One region of the Glaciecola sp. MF2-115 genome, then DNA from elsewhere that is predicted to be linked to it. Evidence: predicted binding sites of a transcription regulator. Region 1 holds the regulator's gene; each other region holds the start of a gene.
What was found. The regulator ArgR, encoded in region 1, controls arginine synthesis, uptake and breakdown. The targets are predictions, from matches to a motif close to ANTGAATANNTATTCANT.
Positions count from the first base shown of each region.

Region 2: ACKLNX_RS13670 (OadG family protein) is a predicted target of ArgR. The motif match lies at 2,436-2,453, and genes of this name have one in related genera.
Region 3: gltB (glutamate synthase large subunit) is a predicted target of ArgR. The motif match lies at 1,783-1,800, and genes of this name have one in related genera.
Region 4: ACKLNX_RS07545 (citrate synthase) is a predicted target of ArgR. The motif match lies at 1,787-1,804, and genes of this name have one in related genera.

Region 1 is NZ_JBLBVM010000052.1:65,813-69,836, forward strand. It holds gene ACKLNX_RS10475 (penicillin-binding protein activator) at 1-579, opposite strand, end outside; gene rsmI (16S rRNA (cytidine(1402)-2'-O)-methyltransferase) at 791-1,633, shown strand; gene argR (transcriptional regulator ArgR) at 1,616-2,080, opposite strand; gene mdh (malate dehydrogenase) at 2,314-3,252, shown strand; gene ppc (phosphoenolpyruvate carboxylase) at 3,409-4,024, opposite strand, start outside.
Region 2 is NZ_JBLBVM010000055.1:111,371-115,394, reverse strand. It holds gene ACKLNX_RS13680 (sodium ion-translocating decarboxylase subunit beta) at 1-225, opposite strand, end outside; gene oadA (sodium-extruding oxaloacetate decarboxylase subunit alpha) at 230-2,011, opposite strand; gene ACKLNX_RS13670 (OadG family protein) at 2,022-2,309, opposite strand; gene ACKLNX_RS13665 (sulfotransferase family protein) at 2,507-4,024, opposite strand, start outside.
Region 3 is NZ_JBLBVM010000053.1:30,929-34,952, reverse strand. It holds gene arcB (aerobic respiration two-component sensor histidine kinase ArcB) at 1-1,396, opposite strand, end outside; gene gltB (glutamate synthase large subunit) at 1,950-4,024, shown strand, end outside.
Region 4 is NZ_JBLBVM010000047.1:110,175-114,198, reverse strand. It holds gene ACKLNX_RS07550 (phosphomannomutase CpsG) at 1-293, shown strand, start outside; gene ACKLNX_RS07545 (citrate synthase) at 404-1,684, opposite strand; gene sdhC (succinate dehydrogenase, cytochrome b556 subunit) at 2,093-2,467, shown strand; gene sdhD (succinate dehydrogenase, hydrophobic membrane anchor protein) at 2,461-2,808, shown strand; gene sdhA (succinate dehydrogenase flavoprotein subunit) at 2,810-4,024, shown strand, end outside.

The DNA.
Region 1 (4,024 bases):
CAATTGCTCTTGTTGTTGATTGAGTGGGCTATCGGCTCTTAATTGTTGGCTGAGAACGTTAGTCGCTAAATCCCAACGTTCATGTAAAGCTGCCAAATGTGCAATGAGCACTTCTTTCCTAGAGATTAAAGGGTCGGCAGTGATTGAGGCTAACCATCCGATCATTGTATCGATAGGAGTTGGAATTAATTCATTACTTAAGCCCGATGCGTAGTGTTGAATAAGCACACACTCAGCTTTAAGTAGTGATGAATATTGTTGTTGAAGTGGATCCTCTAAAAAGGGTTCAATGTTCGCGATAATGATATCGGCTCTGCCACATTCGCCACCCGTTTGAAAATCTTGAGCCGCGGCTAATAACAAAGCGTTTCGTTGGTTGATATCACGATTCTTCAACCACTCAGACTCAGCCTTTTTTAAAGCAAGTTCAGCATTATTTAGAGTGACTTCTTTAGTGGGCTTACTCTCTTTTTCGACAGGCTTTTTATCCACAACTTTGGGTTGGCTGGCACAACTAGCCAAAAACACCAAAATGAATATGACACTTAAATAAGTCCGTAGATTGAAAATTCCGTTCACAAGCGCTCTCAAATAACTAATATAGTGATAGTTTACTCATGCTCAGCCAAATATCTATCAACTTTATTATATTCTGTCCTAAAGTAGGTTTATAAAGTGTAAAAGCGAAAGCCGAAAGTAGTGTAATATTGTCGTTATCTTGGTTTCTTGTGAATTGAATCGCAATTAGCCACAACCTTATATATTTATTTTAAAAAGAAAAATACAGATTATGACCACATCCGGTACCTTATTTATTGTTCCGACTCCCATTGGCAATTTGTCAGATCTCAGTGCGCGTGCCCTAGCCGTATTAAATGAGGTAGATCTTATCGCCGCTGAAGATACGCGACACACATCACGGCTGCTTTCTCACTATTCAATTAGTACATCGACAATTTCAATGCACGATCATAATGAAGCTGCACGTTCGAATCAGTTGACCTCAAAACTACTCGAAGGCCAAAATATTGCTTTAGTATCTGATGCAGGCACGCCACTCATCAGTGACCCTGGCTTTATATTTGTACGTGACTGTCGTGAAAAGGGCATTCCAGTGATTGCCTTGCCAGGACCGTGCGCGCTTACAACCGCCTTGAGTGCGTCGGGCTTGCCCACAGATAAATTCACGTTTCATGGCTTTTTACCAGTTAAACAGCAAGCTAAAGCTGAGGTACTAAAGTCCTTAACTAATTCAGGATGTACGACCGTTTTCTACGAAGCTCCTAGACGGATACGCGATACTGTTGCTGCTTGTTATGAAAACCTACAAGAAGATCATGAGTTAGTATTAGCAAAAGAAATCAGTAAAACCTTCGAAACTTATAAGCAAGGCAAAGCCGAAGAAATTTTAGCTTGGCTGGAAGCAGATCCCGTTCATCAAAAGGGTGAGTTCGTTTTGATGATCTATTGTCCAAATAACTTGCAAAGTGATGGGGCATCGCAGGAAGCGCTTTCTTTATTGGCTTTGTTGGCTAAAGAGTTACCGCTTAAAAAAGCAGCTGCTATCACAGCTGCACATTATGGTCTTAAAAAGAATGCACTTTACGCTATTGGTTTAGACACTCTCAAATAGGTCTTCAACACGTTGGCGAAGCTCTTCAATTTCGGTAATGTCTGCAGGTGCTATGAAAATGGTGTCATCTCCTGCGATTGTGCCGAGAACGCCATCAGTATGACTCAATGAATCGAGTAGTCGTGCGATCAATTGTGCGGCGCCGGGGCTGGTTCTAATAATCACCATGACATTGTTATGCACAATATCCAACACTAATTGTTTAAGCGGACTTTTTGCGGTTGGCATACCCAACTCTGGAGGCAGACAGTACACCATCTCGCCACGAGCGTTTCGCGTGCGAACAGCGCCAAATTTACTGAGCATGCGTGATACTTTGGATTGACTAATATTGTCAAAACCAGCCTCTTTCAAGGCATTAACAATTTCACCCTGTGAACCATAACTTTCGGTTTTTAAAAGCTCTTTAAATGATTTAATTAGGGCGTCTTGTTTGTTTGATGACATATTAATGAAAGCCTATTTTATGATGACTGCGTATTTTGCATCAGAGGGGGTATTTTCGCAAACGATTGTACTAGAATTATGTTGGTAAAATGTAATTGTTGTTAACATGCTGTGACGGTAAGGGTAAAAACACGGATAAAAACAAGGATAAGACTATCGGGTGATTGAGATCTGAGCGTATTTAGATTATTGTGACGCCCGCAAATAAAAGCTTTAATTAACAGGAGAATCTTATGAAGGTAGCTGTATTAGGCGCCGCTGGTGGTATTGGTCAAGCATTATCATTATTACTAAAAACACAATTACCTGCTGGCTCTGAGCTAGCTTTGTATGACGTTGCACCAGTTGTTCCAGGTGTTGCTGTTGATTTAAGCCATATACCAACTGATGTTGCTGTTTCTGGTCATGGTAAAGATGAACTAGCTGACGCATTAACAGGTTGTGACATTGTATTAATTCCTGCTGGCGTTCCAAGAAAGCCAGGCATGGACCGTTCTGATTTGTTCAATATCAACGCAGGCATCATTAAAAATCTTGTTGAAGCCATTGCTGACAACTGTCCAAAAGCGTGCATTGGCGTTATCACTAACCCAGTAAACACGACGGTTGCTATCGCTGCAGAAACGCTGAAAGCGAAAGGCGTTTACGACAAAAACAAATTGTTTGGTGTAACAACATTAGATGTTATCCGAGCAGAAACGTTTGTCGCTGAGCTGAAAGGCTTGAGCACAACAGATGTTCACGTTCCAGTTATTGGTGGCCACTCAGGTACAACTATTCTTCCACTTCTTTCACAGGTTGACGGCGTAAGCTTCACTGATGAAGAAGTCGCATCGCTAACAACACGCATTCAGAATGCAGGTACAGAAGTTGTTGAAGCGAAAGCGGGCGGCGGATCTGCAACATTGTCTATGGGTCAAGCGGCTGCACGTTTCTGCTTATCACTAGTAGCGGCAATGCAAGGCGAAGCTGTTATCGAATACACTTATGTTCAAGTAGATGGTTCTGACGATGCTGAATTCTTTGCGCACCCTGTGCGTTTAGGCAAAAACGGCGTTGAAGAAATTCTACCATACGGCGATTTAAGTGATTTTGAAGAAAATGCTAAGAACGCAATGCTTGATGGATTACGTGGCGATATCAAACTAGGTGTTGATTTCGTAAACGCGTAAACGTCAACGTTTTTTAGCGCTGTGAAGTATAAGCGGTGCTAAGGACATATAAATAGATTAAGCCGACTGAACTGATATAAAGTGTTGTCGGCTTTTTTATGCGTATTAAAAAGGCCGCTAAGATAGCGGCCTGATAAACAAAGATAAAAAGCTTAGTTAGCCTGTATTACGCAAACCAATCGCTATACCTGTAATCGTCACCATCATTGCTCTTTCAAGCGTAGCAATGTCATTGTCACTGTAACTAGACGAGCCCTCTTTACGAATTCGATCAAGTAGTTCAATTTGCAAGTAGTGCAATGGTTCTAAATAACCGCCTCGGATCTCCATCGACAATTTGCCATGCGGGTCATCTTCCATCATGTCGGTATGATCCAGAATGCGCAAAATTGAGGCAATACTGTCTTTCAGTTCAGCACGCAAACCTTCACCAAAGTGTTTTAGGTTGTCAGGCACTAGTCGCGCATCATAAGCGGCACTAATGTGAGGTTCTGCTTTCTTAAACACCATATCCAGCATTGATAGTCTGGAGTTAAAGAAAGGCCAGTTACTGATCATATCTTGAACAACGTCATCTTTATCTTCACTAATGACGCTTTCGACGGCTTTCATCACGCCCAACCACGAAGGCAACACCATACGTGTTTGCGCCCAGGCAAAAATCCATGGGATAGCCCGCAAACTCTCAATGCCTCCGCTTGGGTTACGTTTAGCCGGTCTACTGCCCAATGGCAACTTACCTAACTCTTGCTCAGGCGTTGCGACTCTGAAG
Region 2 (4,024 bases), on a different contig from region 1:
ACCAATGTAGTAAATATAGTGAAGTAAGCCTCCCGCTTCGCTAAAGCCTGCTAATGGAATATTAGTTAACAGAGCACCGAAGCCTATAGGAAGTAATAATAATGGCTCAAATTTGCGTACAATGGCTAAATATAGCAATCCAAAGCCAACTAGCATCATCACCAATTGACCAATTTCAAAATGCGGGATAGAAGTACTTTCCCAAAGTAATAATAATTTATCCATGGGCTTATCCGATAACCATCATTGCTTCACCAGCTTGGACGGAGTCACCTTCTTTGCAAATCACTTGCTGAACAACGCCGGAAACGCTACTTCTTACCTCGGTTTCCATTTTCATGGCTTCTAATATAAGAATCACATCGCCTTCATTCACCTGTTGACCTTGTGCAACCATGATTTTAAATATATTGCCTGATAAAGGAGATACTATATCTGTCCCCTCTCCACTTGAGCTTACTTGCGTTGACTGTTCGTTAACCGCCCCGGCACTAGAAATATGGCTCACTTCGCCATTATCAGCTACTTCGACATGATAAACCTGACCTTCAACACGCACTTTGTAAGCGGCTGCATCGCCGGAAAGAGGCTCAGCACTAGTTGCATCAACGACAGGTAGTTCTGTTGTAGGAACAGGTTCAAATGCACTTGGGTTATCTCGATTCTCAATGAACTTCAAACCAATTTGCGGGAACAGTGCATAAGTGAGAACGTCATCAATTTTATCTTTTGCGATACGGAGTGATTTTTGCTCTGTCAGTTCATCCAATTCAGCTTCTAATTTTTCTAATTCTGGTTCGATGTTATCTGCAGGGCGACAAGTGATAGGTTCCGCACCTTCTAAAACCCGATCTTGTAATTCTTTATTAACTGGTGCCGCTGTCGCACCATATTCACCTTTCAGGACACCAGCGGTTTCTTTGGTGATGCTTTTGTAACGCTCTCCTGTGAGAACATTCAGCACAGCTTGTGTACCAACAATTTGCGAAGTAGGTGTGACTAAAGGAATAAAGCCAAGATCTTCACGCACTTTTGGTATTTCAAGAAGCACTTCATCAAACTTATCTTCAGCTCCCTGCTCTCTTAGCTGGCCTTCCATGTTGGTCAACATGCCGCCAGGAACTTGAGCAATTAGGATTCGTGCATCCACGCCTTTCAATGAACCTTCAAACTGCGCATACTTTTTACGCACTTCGCGGAAATAAGCAGAAATTTCGGCAAGCTTTTCAATATCCAAGCCAGTATCACGGTCGGTGCCTTCAACTATAGACACCATTGTCTCGGTTGCAGTGTGTCCATAAGTCATGCTCATAGAAGAGACCGCCGTATCTAGCATATCAATACCGGCATCAATGGCTTTTTGGTAGCTTGCAGTGCTTAAGCCAGTTGTTGCATGGCACTGCATGGCAATTGGCACATTAACTGTTTCTTTGAGGCCTGATATAAGTGCTTCGCAATCATATGGCTTTAATAAGCCCGCCATGTCTTTAATACATATTGAGTGCACACCCATATCTTCGAGACGTTTTGCCATATCTAGCCAAAGCTGCAGGTTGTGCACTGGGCTTACTGTGTAAGAAATTGTACCTTGAGCATGCGCGCCAACTTTAATTGCAGATTTAACGGCAGTCTCAAGATTGCGAACATCGTTCATCGCATCAAAAATACGGAATACATCAACGCCATTGGTATGAGCTCGCTCGACGAACTTCTCGACGACGTCATCGGCATAATGCCTGTAACCAAGTAAGTTTTGACCACGCAACAACATTTGTTGCTTCGTTTTAGGCATTGCTGCTTTAAGCGCGCGAATACGCTCCCAAGGATCTTCACCTAAATAGCGAATACAAGAATCAAAGGTTGCTCCGCCCCAAGATTCCACAGACCAATAACCAACATCATCCAATTTAGCTGCGATAGGAAGCATATCTTCTAAACGCATGCGCGTTGCCAGCAGAGATTGATGCGCGTCGCGCAGGACCAGTTCGGTGATTTTTAATGAATTGGACATAATGTGTTCCCTATGGCTTTAAAGTTGTATGTCTGTGCGTATGAACAGCTGCGGTAATAGCTGCTGCTATTTGAGGGCTCACTGACGATGTCGCTTTATTATTTGTGTTTGATTGATTTTGAGTGGGGCGATGACGGGGAGATGCCTGCACAATTTCTGCAGAAGGAAATTTGCGACAATACCATGCGATTGCCTGTATGCCGCCAATCAACAATATTAAGAATGCAAATACCACCGACATACCAACGCCGAGTAAAACGCCTGCTTCTGCTAATTGCTCGGTCATTTGTGTTGGCATAGCTGTTCCTTTTTAAATACTTCGAAAATCAAGCTAGCTTAAATAGCATGAGGCTAAAGTAAATACAATCTAAAAACGTTTCAAACGCGCATAAAAACCTATTTTTATGCACTCATTCGATATTATATTTAATTTTTATGCAATTTTTACGAATTTTTAACAACTTATTAAACTCAAAAAGAATTATATCAAGCTGACTAGGTATTATAACCGTACTTATCAATAAAGTACTTCAAATCAGGGATATATGGCTTCAATTGCTCTTCATATTTCTTCCATTTATATTTCGAAGATTGATAAAGAGGTTGATTAGTTTGACCTCTCGAAGCACTGGTTACATATTTTTCGCCTGCGTGTGTATGAAAGTTCAAATAAGTATTATCTGCTTTGAATCCAATGAAATCGAACACCTTCTCCATTTCACCAGCCAAATCTTCAACCAAGTCCTCATATTTTACACAATGAACCTTTATGCCTAATTCTTGTTCATACCTTTCCAACAATGTAAAAGTTGAAACATAGTGAGCCACAATATCTTGCATACTTAACATATGGGCATTATATGAATTCATAGTGAAATTTTGTTGTAAACAACTTAAGCAAACATCTAATGGATGCCTTATGGTGAGAATTAACTTTGCACCTGGAAATAATTTTTTGATTAGAGGCAATTGCTCCGTAAAGTGTGGATTTTTTTCCACAACAATTCCTGATTCTGGAATTGAGTAACCTTGCTCATTCTCGATGATATCAATATATCGCTCACGTAAAATCACTAACTCTTCATCGCTTAGGTTCCAAATGTCTTTTGGGTGCTTTTTACCAAAATTTTTCATGACGTTTGCAGCAGATGGCAGTATTTTCCTTTCACTGAGAACCAGCAAATTAACTTGAGTATCAAGTACATTATCTAATAAGGTAGTTCCTGATCGTGGAAAACCAAAGATGAATACATAATTTTTTCCCTCTTCACCTTGCATGAAGTCACTGCTGTTCTGAAGCTTTGGAATTAGTCCTTTATATTCACTATATCTTTTTTTAGCTTTATTTAAATGTATTTTTATAGAAGCATCTCGAGACTTACGTATGCTACCAGCCGTTTCCCAAGCATTGAATGCCGACGCGTAATCCCCATTGCTATGAAAAACTTTCGCCAACAACTGTTGATGTCTTACTGATTTATTGGAGTCAGCATGCATTTGTAGTGTTTCAAGTGCCTCAACTATCTTATTATCTTTTAATAAACCATCCACTCTGTTCGATAAAACAACAGTTTGAAACTTTTTCTCATACTTCTCACACGCAATCTCTCTCAAGTCGTCGACACCTAAACCAATTAGGTAATCTATGAAGGTAGCAAACTGTTCTCTATCTAATTTTTCAAGCTCTAAAAATAACTTTCTTACTCGTTCCTCCACAAGTAACTTGGAACCAAACTTCGAGGCACTTTCTAACAATAGCATTTGCGCCTCAATAGAATGCCTTTCCCACCCTAGTGCTTTTGGTGCTAGTTTTTCAATATTAACCAAATGATCTCTCAATGAGTATAGTTTGAGAAGATGTATTAGACTTTCACCATTACTAACTGAACTGTTTTTTGCAATCGACAATTCAAAGTAATGTTCTGCACTCGCTGCATCTCCTAAATTAATACAGCATCGCGCCATGCTATTGGCAATTTCGACAACTTCAGCAGAATCATTTGTTTCAGTTAG
Region 3 (4,024 bases), on a different contig from region 1:
GATCTACCTGGTAATACATTGCAAAAATCTTATCTAGTTCTTGCTCTGGAATTCCGACACCTGTATCCGTAATACGGAACGTCACTTTTGCGTTCCCTGCTCCCTCAATCACCGCTTCAACAGTTAACTTCACTTCACCTTTTTGTGTGAATTTAAGGGCATTGAACAAAATATTCCACAGCACTTGGCGCAGCCTCGTTCCGTCGGCTTCAATAGCTGCTGGAATTGGCTCAAGAATTTCAGACTTAAATGATAGATTTTTATCTTGGGCTAATAAGCGAATAATACTGCTTATTTCATTAGTAAAGTCGCGTAGATTGATGGTTTTGAGGTCAATCTCAATTTTGTCGCGATCCAATTTATCTAGATCGATAATATCGTTGAAAATATTTCCGAGCGTAATACCACTCGCATAAATCGTACTCACCCAATCAAATTGTTCCTTGGTTAGTTGAGTATCACGCAACATACGGCTCAAACCAACGATGCCATTTAGGGGCGTTCGAAGCTCGTGGCTAATGGTTGCGATGAATTTCGTTTTATCTTTACTTGCTTGCGCAATGGCACTTTCTGCTTGTTTACGCTCCGTCATATCTCGACCAAAGGCAAGCAAACCTAAGCGCTGACCATCTTGATCAAAAAATGGTACTTTTCGCATTTCAAAATAGCGTCGACGGCCATCAGCAAACTGAAGCCACAACTCTTCGGTCAAGCTAGCATTGGTTTCTAGAACTTCATTGTCACTGGCTGCCACTTGCTTAGCTAATTGTTCGTTGTATACCTGATGTGGCGTTAAGCCTAATAGCTCAGCTTCTGTTTTACCCGTTAACTCTTCGGCAACGCGATTACAGCCGGCAAATCGACCTTCTTCGTTTCGGTAGTAAATTAAATCTGGTGAAGCATCAATAATCGAGCGAGTAAGAGTTGATAAACGTCGCGCCTGCATCTCTTGCTCGGACTTTTCCTTTATTTCACGTTCAAGCTCTTCAAAAACGCTCTCTCTTTCTAATTGTGCATTGCGTCTTTGCTCAATTTCGTAATTCAGTTGTCGAATGTTATTTTGTAACTCACGATTCAAAATAACATCATGCTTGCGCAGTCTCTCTAACTGACTTACCGCTTCTTCCAAATTAATTCGGCTATGTTCAAGTTGTTTAATCAGTTCACTAAAAAAATATAGTACCCAAGGCGCACTCAAGAGTGTCAGTACCACAGCGCTAACAAAATCGTCTGGTTCTATTTGGCTACCTAGACTGACTCTTATAAGGTACGAGCCAGCAAGCGTGAAAAAAAGCGTAAAAACAACAAACAGAATACTGATTTTTAAAGTGCCAAAACGGTCAACAAATTTTGCAAATTTGATAGCCCATGAGTCATTTGGTGATTTTATATGCATGTAAAGAGATCGTCTAAATCTGAAGATAGGCCGCTATGCTACCAAGAATGCAAAATAAGTGACAATAAAGAAGTAAGATACAACTCAGTTATTAGTAAAAGCCCTATTTATTATGCAGTTCAAATTGCATGAAAATGCAAAGCACATCATAATTTAAAACCAAAATAATCTAAGATTAAGCTTCACATTCCGCTAGCCAAGTTTAGTCTGAAAATAGCTAAACACTTGCTTACAGTGACTTTAGCAACCCTTTATATGCAAATTAATAGGTATCTTCAAGCAGTATTCATAAAATAAATGTTCATATTATGACTGTTTATAATTGATTTTATTTGCTGGAGTATGTATTTTATCCACCCGCCTTTTTTGAATAAAAATTCGCGTTTAGTGAATACCAAGGCAGAACAGATTTACAGTCAATTGATATTAGGACATTCAGTCATTAACAATTGAAAGAAATACAGTGGCTTGCCGCTTTTTTAACAAGTATCACGCTTTGTTCAAGGACAACGTGCCTCAATAGTCAATACTGACTGCTGAGGAAGGAGAATTTATGAGTTTGTATCATCAGAAAGATTCAAAAGACAATTGTGGTTTTGGACTAATTGCACATACGACGGGTGAAGCAAGTCACCAATTAGTCAAAACGGCAATTGAAGGTCTAGATCGTATGCAGCACCGAGGTGGTGTCGCTGCAGATGGAAAAACTGGTGATGGCTGTGGGCTCCTTCTACAAAAGCCCGATGCGTTTTACAGGAAAATTGCCGAGAGTAAAGGCTGGAAGCTGAGCAAAGACTACGGCGTAGGAATGGTGTTCTTGAGCCAAAATCCAACCTTAGCCGAACAATCACGCCAAATACTAAATGAAGAAATTGAACGTGAAATGCTCCCTATCTTGGGTTGGAGAGTTGTTCCGGTCGATCGCAAGGTATTGGGTGATTTAGCACTAACTGGTGTTCCACAAATTGAACAGGTTTTTGTTAACTGTCCTTCAGGTTGGAGATCTGAAGATTTAGAGCGCCGCCTATATATGGCAAGACGACGCGCTGAAAAAAGACTAATAGATGATCCAGACTTTTATGTTGCTTGCTTATCGGGCCTCGTTACTGTTTATAAAGGTTTGGTCATGCCAAAGGATTTGCCAGCCTTTTACCATGATCTTGCTGATGAAAACCTTCAATCCAGTATTTGTGTATTCCACCAGCGTTTTTCAACCAACACGCTTCCAATGTGGCCACTTGCTCAGCCTTTTAGATTTTTAGCACATAACGGTGAAATCAACACAATTAAAGGTAACCGCGATTGGGCCGCAGCTCGAATGGGCAAGTTTGCAACACCTTTAATACCGGATCTAATGCAAGCAGCGCCATTCGTAAATACTGAAGGTTCTGACTCTAGCTCTCTCGATAACATGCTTGAACTATTTCTAGCTGGCGGTATGGACTTGTTCCGTGCCATGCGACTACTGGTTCCACCTGCTTATCAAAATAACAAAACCATGGGTGAAAAACTGCGTTCATTTTACGAGTTTAATTCCATGCATATGGAGCCGTGGGATGGCCCTGCAGGTATCGTTCTAACCAATGGACGTCATGTTGCATGTAACTTAGATAGAAATGGCTTACGCCCTGCCCGTTACGTTATTACCAAAGATGGCTTGATCACCTTAGCTTCAGAAATTGGAATTTGGGATTACAAACAAGAGGATGTCATTGAAAAAGGCCGTGTTGGTCCAGGTGAAATGTTAGCTGTCGATACCTACACTGGTAAAATTTGGCGTAGTAACGAAATTGACGAAGATCTGCAATCTCGCCATCCGTATAAAGAATGGTTAGATAGCCACATCAAACACCTTGTTCCTGTTGAATTAGCGGATCATAGTAAAATTGGTCAGCGCGCCTTTGATGACAACAAAATGGCCACTTATCACAAATTGCATGGCTATAGTTATGAAGAGATGCAGCAAATAATCAAAGTCCTTGCAAAGGACGGTCAAGAAGCGGTTGGTTCGATGGGTGATGACACCCCAATGGCTGTTATGTCATCAAACAGTCGCACTTTGTATGATTATTTTAGACAACAGTTTGCACAGGTAACAAACCCTCCTATTGATTCATTGCGTGAAAATCATGTTATGTCATTGGCCACATGTATTGGCCGTGAGCAAAACGTTTTTAACGAAACAAGTGGTTATGCAAACCGTGTGCTTTTTGAATCCCCTATTCTGATGTACACCGACTTAAAGCAACTACGAGAGTTGGATGACGAGCATTATCACAATGAAAAAATTCAATTAAATTATAAGCCTGAAGAAGGTCTTGCCGCTGCAATTACTCGTATTTGTAATGAAGTAGAAGAAGCCGTGAGAGAAAGAAATGCTGTTTTTGTGGTATTAACTGACCGAGACATTAGCCCAGATAAGCTTCCTATCCCTGCAGCGATGGCAGTGGGAGCTGTGCAAAGACGTTTAGTCGATAACGCATTGCGCTGCGATGCAAATATTGTAGTAGAAACCGCATCAGCAAGAGATCCACATCATTTTGCCGTTTTGATTGGCTTGGGCGCTACCGCAATTTATCCCTTCCTTGCTTATGAAACTATTGAGCAGATGGTCGAAAATAAAGAGAT
Region 4 (4,024 bases), on a different contig from region 1:
AACCTTTATCTTCGCTGGTTGAAGCACGTATTAAGGCTTTTCCTTCCTCTGGAGAAATTAACTCAACGGTTGAAAATGCAGGTCTGACCATTAAGAAAGTGGTTGAGCATTACACGGCTCAAGCTCAAGTGATTGATAAGACAGATGGCATTGGTATGGAATTTGGCACATGGCGTTTTAACCTAAGAAAATCGAATACTGAACCTGTTATTCGACTCAATGTTGAATCAAGAGGGGATATTGCGTTAATGGAAGAAAAGACGAAGGAGCTTATGGCTCTTATTAGCGCTTGATAATTATTTTCGCATTTATCGCTTGTATAGTTAACTGCAAAATTTAGCAAAGGTCGGAAACAAGAAAGGCGCCAATCGGCGCCTTTCTTAATAGTTAGTAACAGTGTTTATTACTTTTTAATTGGTGTGTACTTACGTTGTTCTTCACCAGTGTATAACTGACGAGGACGACCAATTTTCTGTCCTGGTTGACTTAGCATTTCGTGCCAGTGAGATATCCAGCCAACTGTTCTTGAAAGTGCAAATATACATGTAAACATATTGGTAGGAATACCTATTGCTTTCAACACGATACCTGAATAGAAGTCGACATTAGGGAACAATTTCTTCTCTGCAAAGTACGGGTCACTAAGAGCAATTCGCTCTAGTTCCATCGCTACTTCTAGTAGAGGATCTTTCAAGTCAAGTTCCGCTAGCACTTCATGACAGCTTTCACGCATGACTGTGGCTCTTGGATCATGGTTTTTATAAACACGATGACCAAAGCCCATTAGACGGAACGGGTCAGACTTATCTTTAGCTCTTTCGATGAATTCAGGTATACGGTCAACCGTACCAATTTCTTCAAGCATTTCTAAGCAAGCTTCGTTTGCGCCGCCGTGAGCAGGGCCCCATAAAGAAGCAACACCAGCAGCAATACATGCATATGGGTTAGCACCAGATGAACCAGCTAATCTCACTGTTGAAGTCGATGCGTTTTGCTCATGATCTGCATGAAGGATGAAGATTCTGTCCATTGCACGTTCAACAGCTGGACTAATTTTGTAATCTTCGGCAGGTACAGAAAACATCATATTTAAGAAGTTTGCCGCATAGCTCAGTTCATTTGATGGGTACACAAAAGGCTGACCGACATTGTACTTATAGCACATAGCTACGAGAGTAGGCATTTTCGCTATGAGGCGGTGCGCACTGCGAAGGCGCTGCTCTTCACTATTTACATCTAAATCACTGTGATAAAAAGACGACATTGCGCCAACGGTGCCACATAGCATTGCCATTGGATGGGCATCATTTCTAAAACCGTGGAAAAACATATTAATCTGCTCGTGAACCATAGTGTGACGAGTGATTGTTTGCTTAAATGTTTGGTATTCTTCTTCTGAAGGAGCATGCCCATGCAATAACATATGACAAACTTCTAAATAGTCTGAATCTCGAGCCAATTCATCAATTGGGTAACCTCTGTGCAATAATACTCCTTTTGCACCATCGATGAACGTTATTGAAGATTCACATGAACCTGTTGCCATAAAACCGGGGTCGAAAGTGAAATAACCATTTGCGCCCAAAGATCTAATATCAATAACTGGGTGACCCGCTGTTCCTGTTAAAATAGGAAGCTCGATTTCTTTGTCACCAGCTTTTAAAATGGCTTTATCATTTGCCATGTAATGTTCTCCTCGTTAGTTCTCTAATATAACGTTGAAATCGACCAAATTGTTCACAACGTTAAGAAAAGTGCCGGTATTTGTACTGGTATTGGAGTAATAAGTCAATTTAAATGCACATTCGTCTAATAATTATTCCTTAATTATAGCGAGTTTACTAAGTATCAATAAATGTTTACGACTAAAGGCTTAATATGCAACTAAAAATTGTAATTTACGAGGCGGATTGTTATATTCAAACCCGCTAAATTAAAGGAAAGTATTTTATTTCAATTTAGCAATATATTATTCACAAATTGTTAACAGATAAATGGCGTTAATTCGCTTCAGAAAGTAAAACACACAACTCAGGTTATCGCATAAGCTTTCGAGTTTTATGCATCACCTACGAACGACAGGCATATTATTGTGAAGAAACAAAGACCGGTAAATTTAGATCTTAATACAATTACCTTTCCACCAGCAGCTATCTCGTCAATTCTCCACCGTGTGACAGGCGTGGCAATGTTTTTCGCGTTGCTATTTGTTATTTATGCGTGGGCTACTTCAGTTGCTTCAATCGATGGTTATAATTCGGTTTTAGCTATGATGGACGCTTGGTACGGAAAAGTCATTTCAATAGGTACCTTATCAGCGCTGTCTTACCACATTATCGGTGGAATCAGGCACGTTATTATGGATATGGGCTATTGGGAAGAACTTGACTCAGGAAATAACAGTGCACTCGCTGCAATGGGACTATGGGTGGTGTTAACTATCGTATTGGGAGTTGTATTATGGTAACGAATCAAGCATCAATTAAAAGAAACGGCATTCAAGATTACGTTTCTTTACGAGCAACAGCAGCGATTATCACTGCTTTCACGTTTTATATGGTGTATTTCTTCCTAACAACTCCTGTTGTTAGCTTTGAAGTATGGCAGGGTCTTTTTGCTAATATCTACATGAAGGCATTTACGCTCGCAGCTTTGATCTCAATCATGATTCATGTGCGTATAGGATTGTGGCAGGTGTTAACTGATTACATCAAGCCAACTGGTTTACGCGCCGGTCTTCAATTTGTTCTCAATCTTATTGCATTTGCGTATGTTGCAGTAGGTCTATTCGTTTTATGGGGTGTTTAATATGAGTTTACCCGTTCATGAGTTTGACGCGGTAGTAATCGGCGCTGGCGGCGCTGGGATGCGAGCAGCTTTGCAGATTTCAGAATCTGGAAAGTCATGCGCATTATTATCAAAAGTATTTCCAACCCGTTCTCATACGGTATCTGCACAAGGTGGTATTACCGTTGCGCTAGGTAATTCACATGAAGATAACTGGGAATGGCACATGTATGACACCGTGAAAGGGTCAGACTATATTGGTGATCAAGAAGCCATTGAATACATGTGTAAAACAGGTCCAGAAGCGATTATCGAAATGGAAAATATGGGCTTACCTTTCTCTCGTACTGAAGAAGGTAAAGTGTATCAGCGTCCATTCGGTGGTCAGTCAAAGAATTTTGGTGGTGAGCAAGCGGCAAGAACCGCTGCCGCTGCAGATAGAACAGGTCATGCCTTATTGCACTTGTTGTATCAACAAAATGTTAAAAATCGTACAAAAGTATTCAGCGAATGGTACGCGCTAGATTTAGTGAAAAACCAACAGGGTCAAGTGGTAGGTTGTACAGCTATCGATATTGAAACTGGTGAAGTGGTTTACTTTAAATCAAAAGCTGTCGTACTAGCTACCGGTGGTGCAGGTCGTATTTATGCATCAACTACAAATGCTCATATCAATACAGGTGATGGCGTTGGTATGGCACTTCGTGCTGGTGTGCCATTGCAAGATATGGAAATGTGGCAGTTCCACCCGACAGGTATTGCAGGTGCAGGTACGCTTGTAACTGAAGGTTGTCGAGGTGAGGGCGGTTACTTATTAAATAAAGACGGCGAACGTTTCATGGAACGTTATGCGCCAAACGCGAAAGACTTAGCAGGTCGTGACGTTGTTGCTCGTTCAATGATGACAGAGATTCGCGAAGGTCGCGGTTGTGACGGTCCTTGGGGTCCACACTTGAAGCTGAAACTTGATCATCTTGGTAAAGATGTTCTTGAATCCCGCTTACCAGGTATTCTTGAGTTATCACGCACATTCGCCCACGTTGACCCGGTGAAAGAACCCATTCCAGTTATTCCAACTTGTCACTATATGATGGGTGGTATACCTACAAATGTTGATGGACAAGTTATTAATATCGATATTGATGGTAATGAAACGAAAGTTGATGGTTTGTTCGCTTGTGGTGAAATAGCTTGTGTATCAGTACATGGTGCTAACCGTTTAGGCGGCAACTCTCTG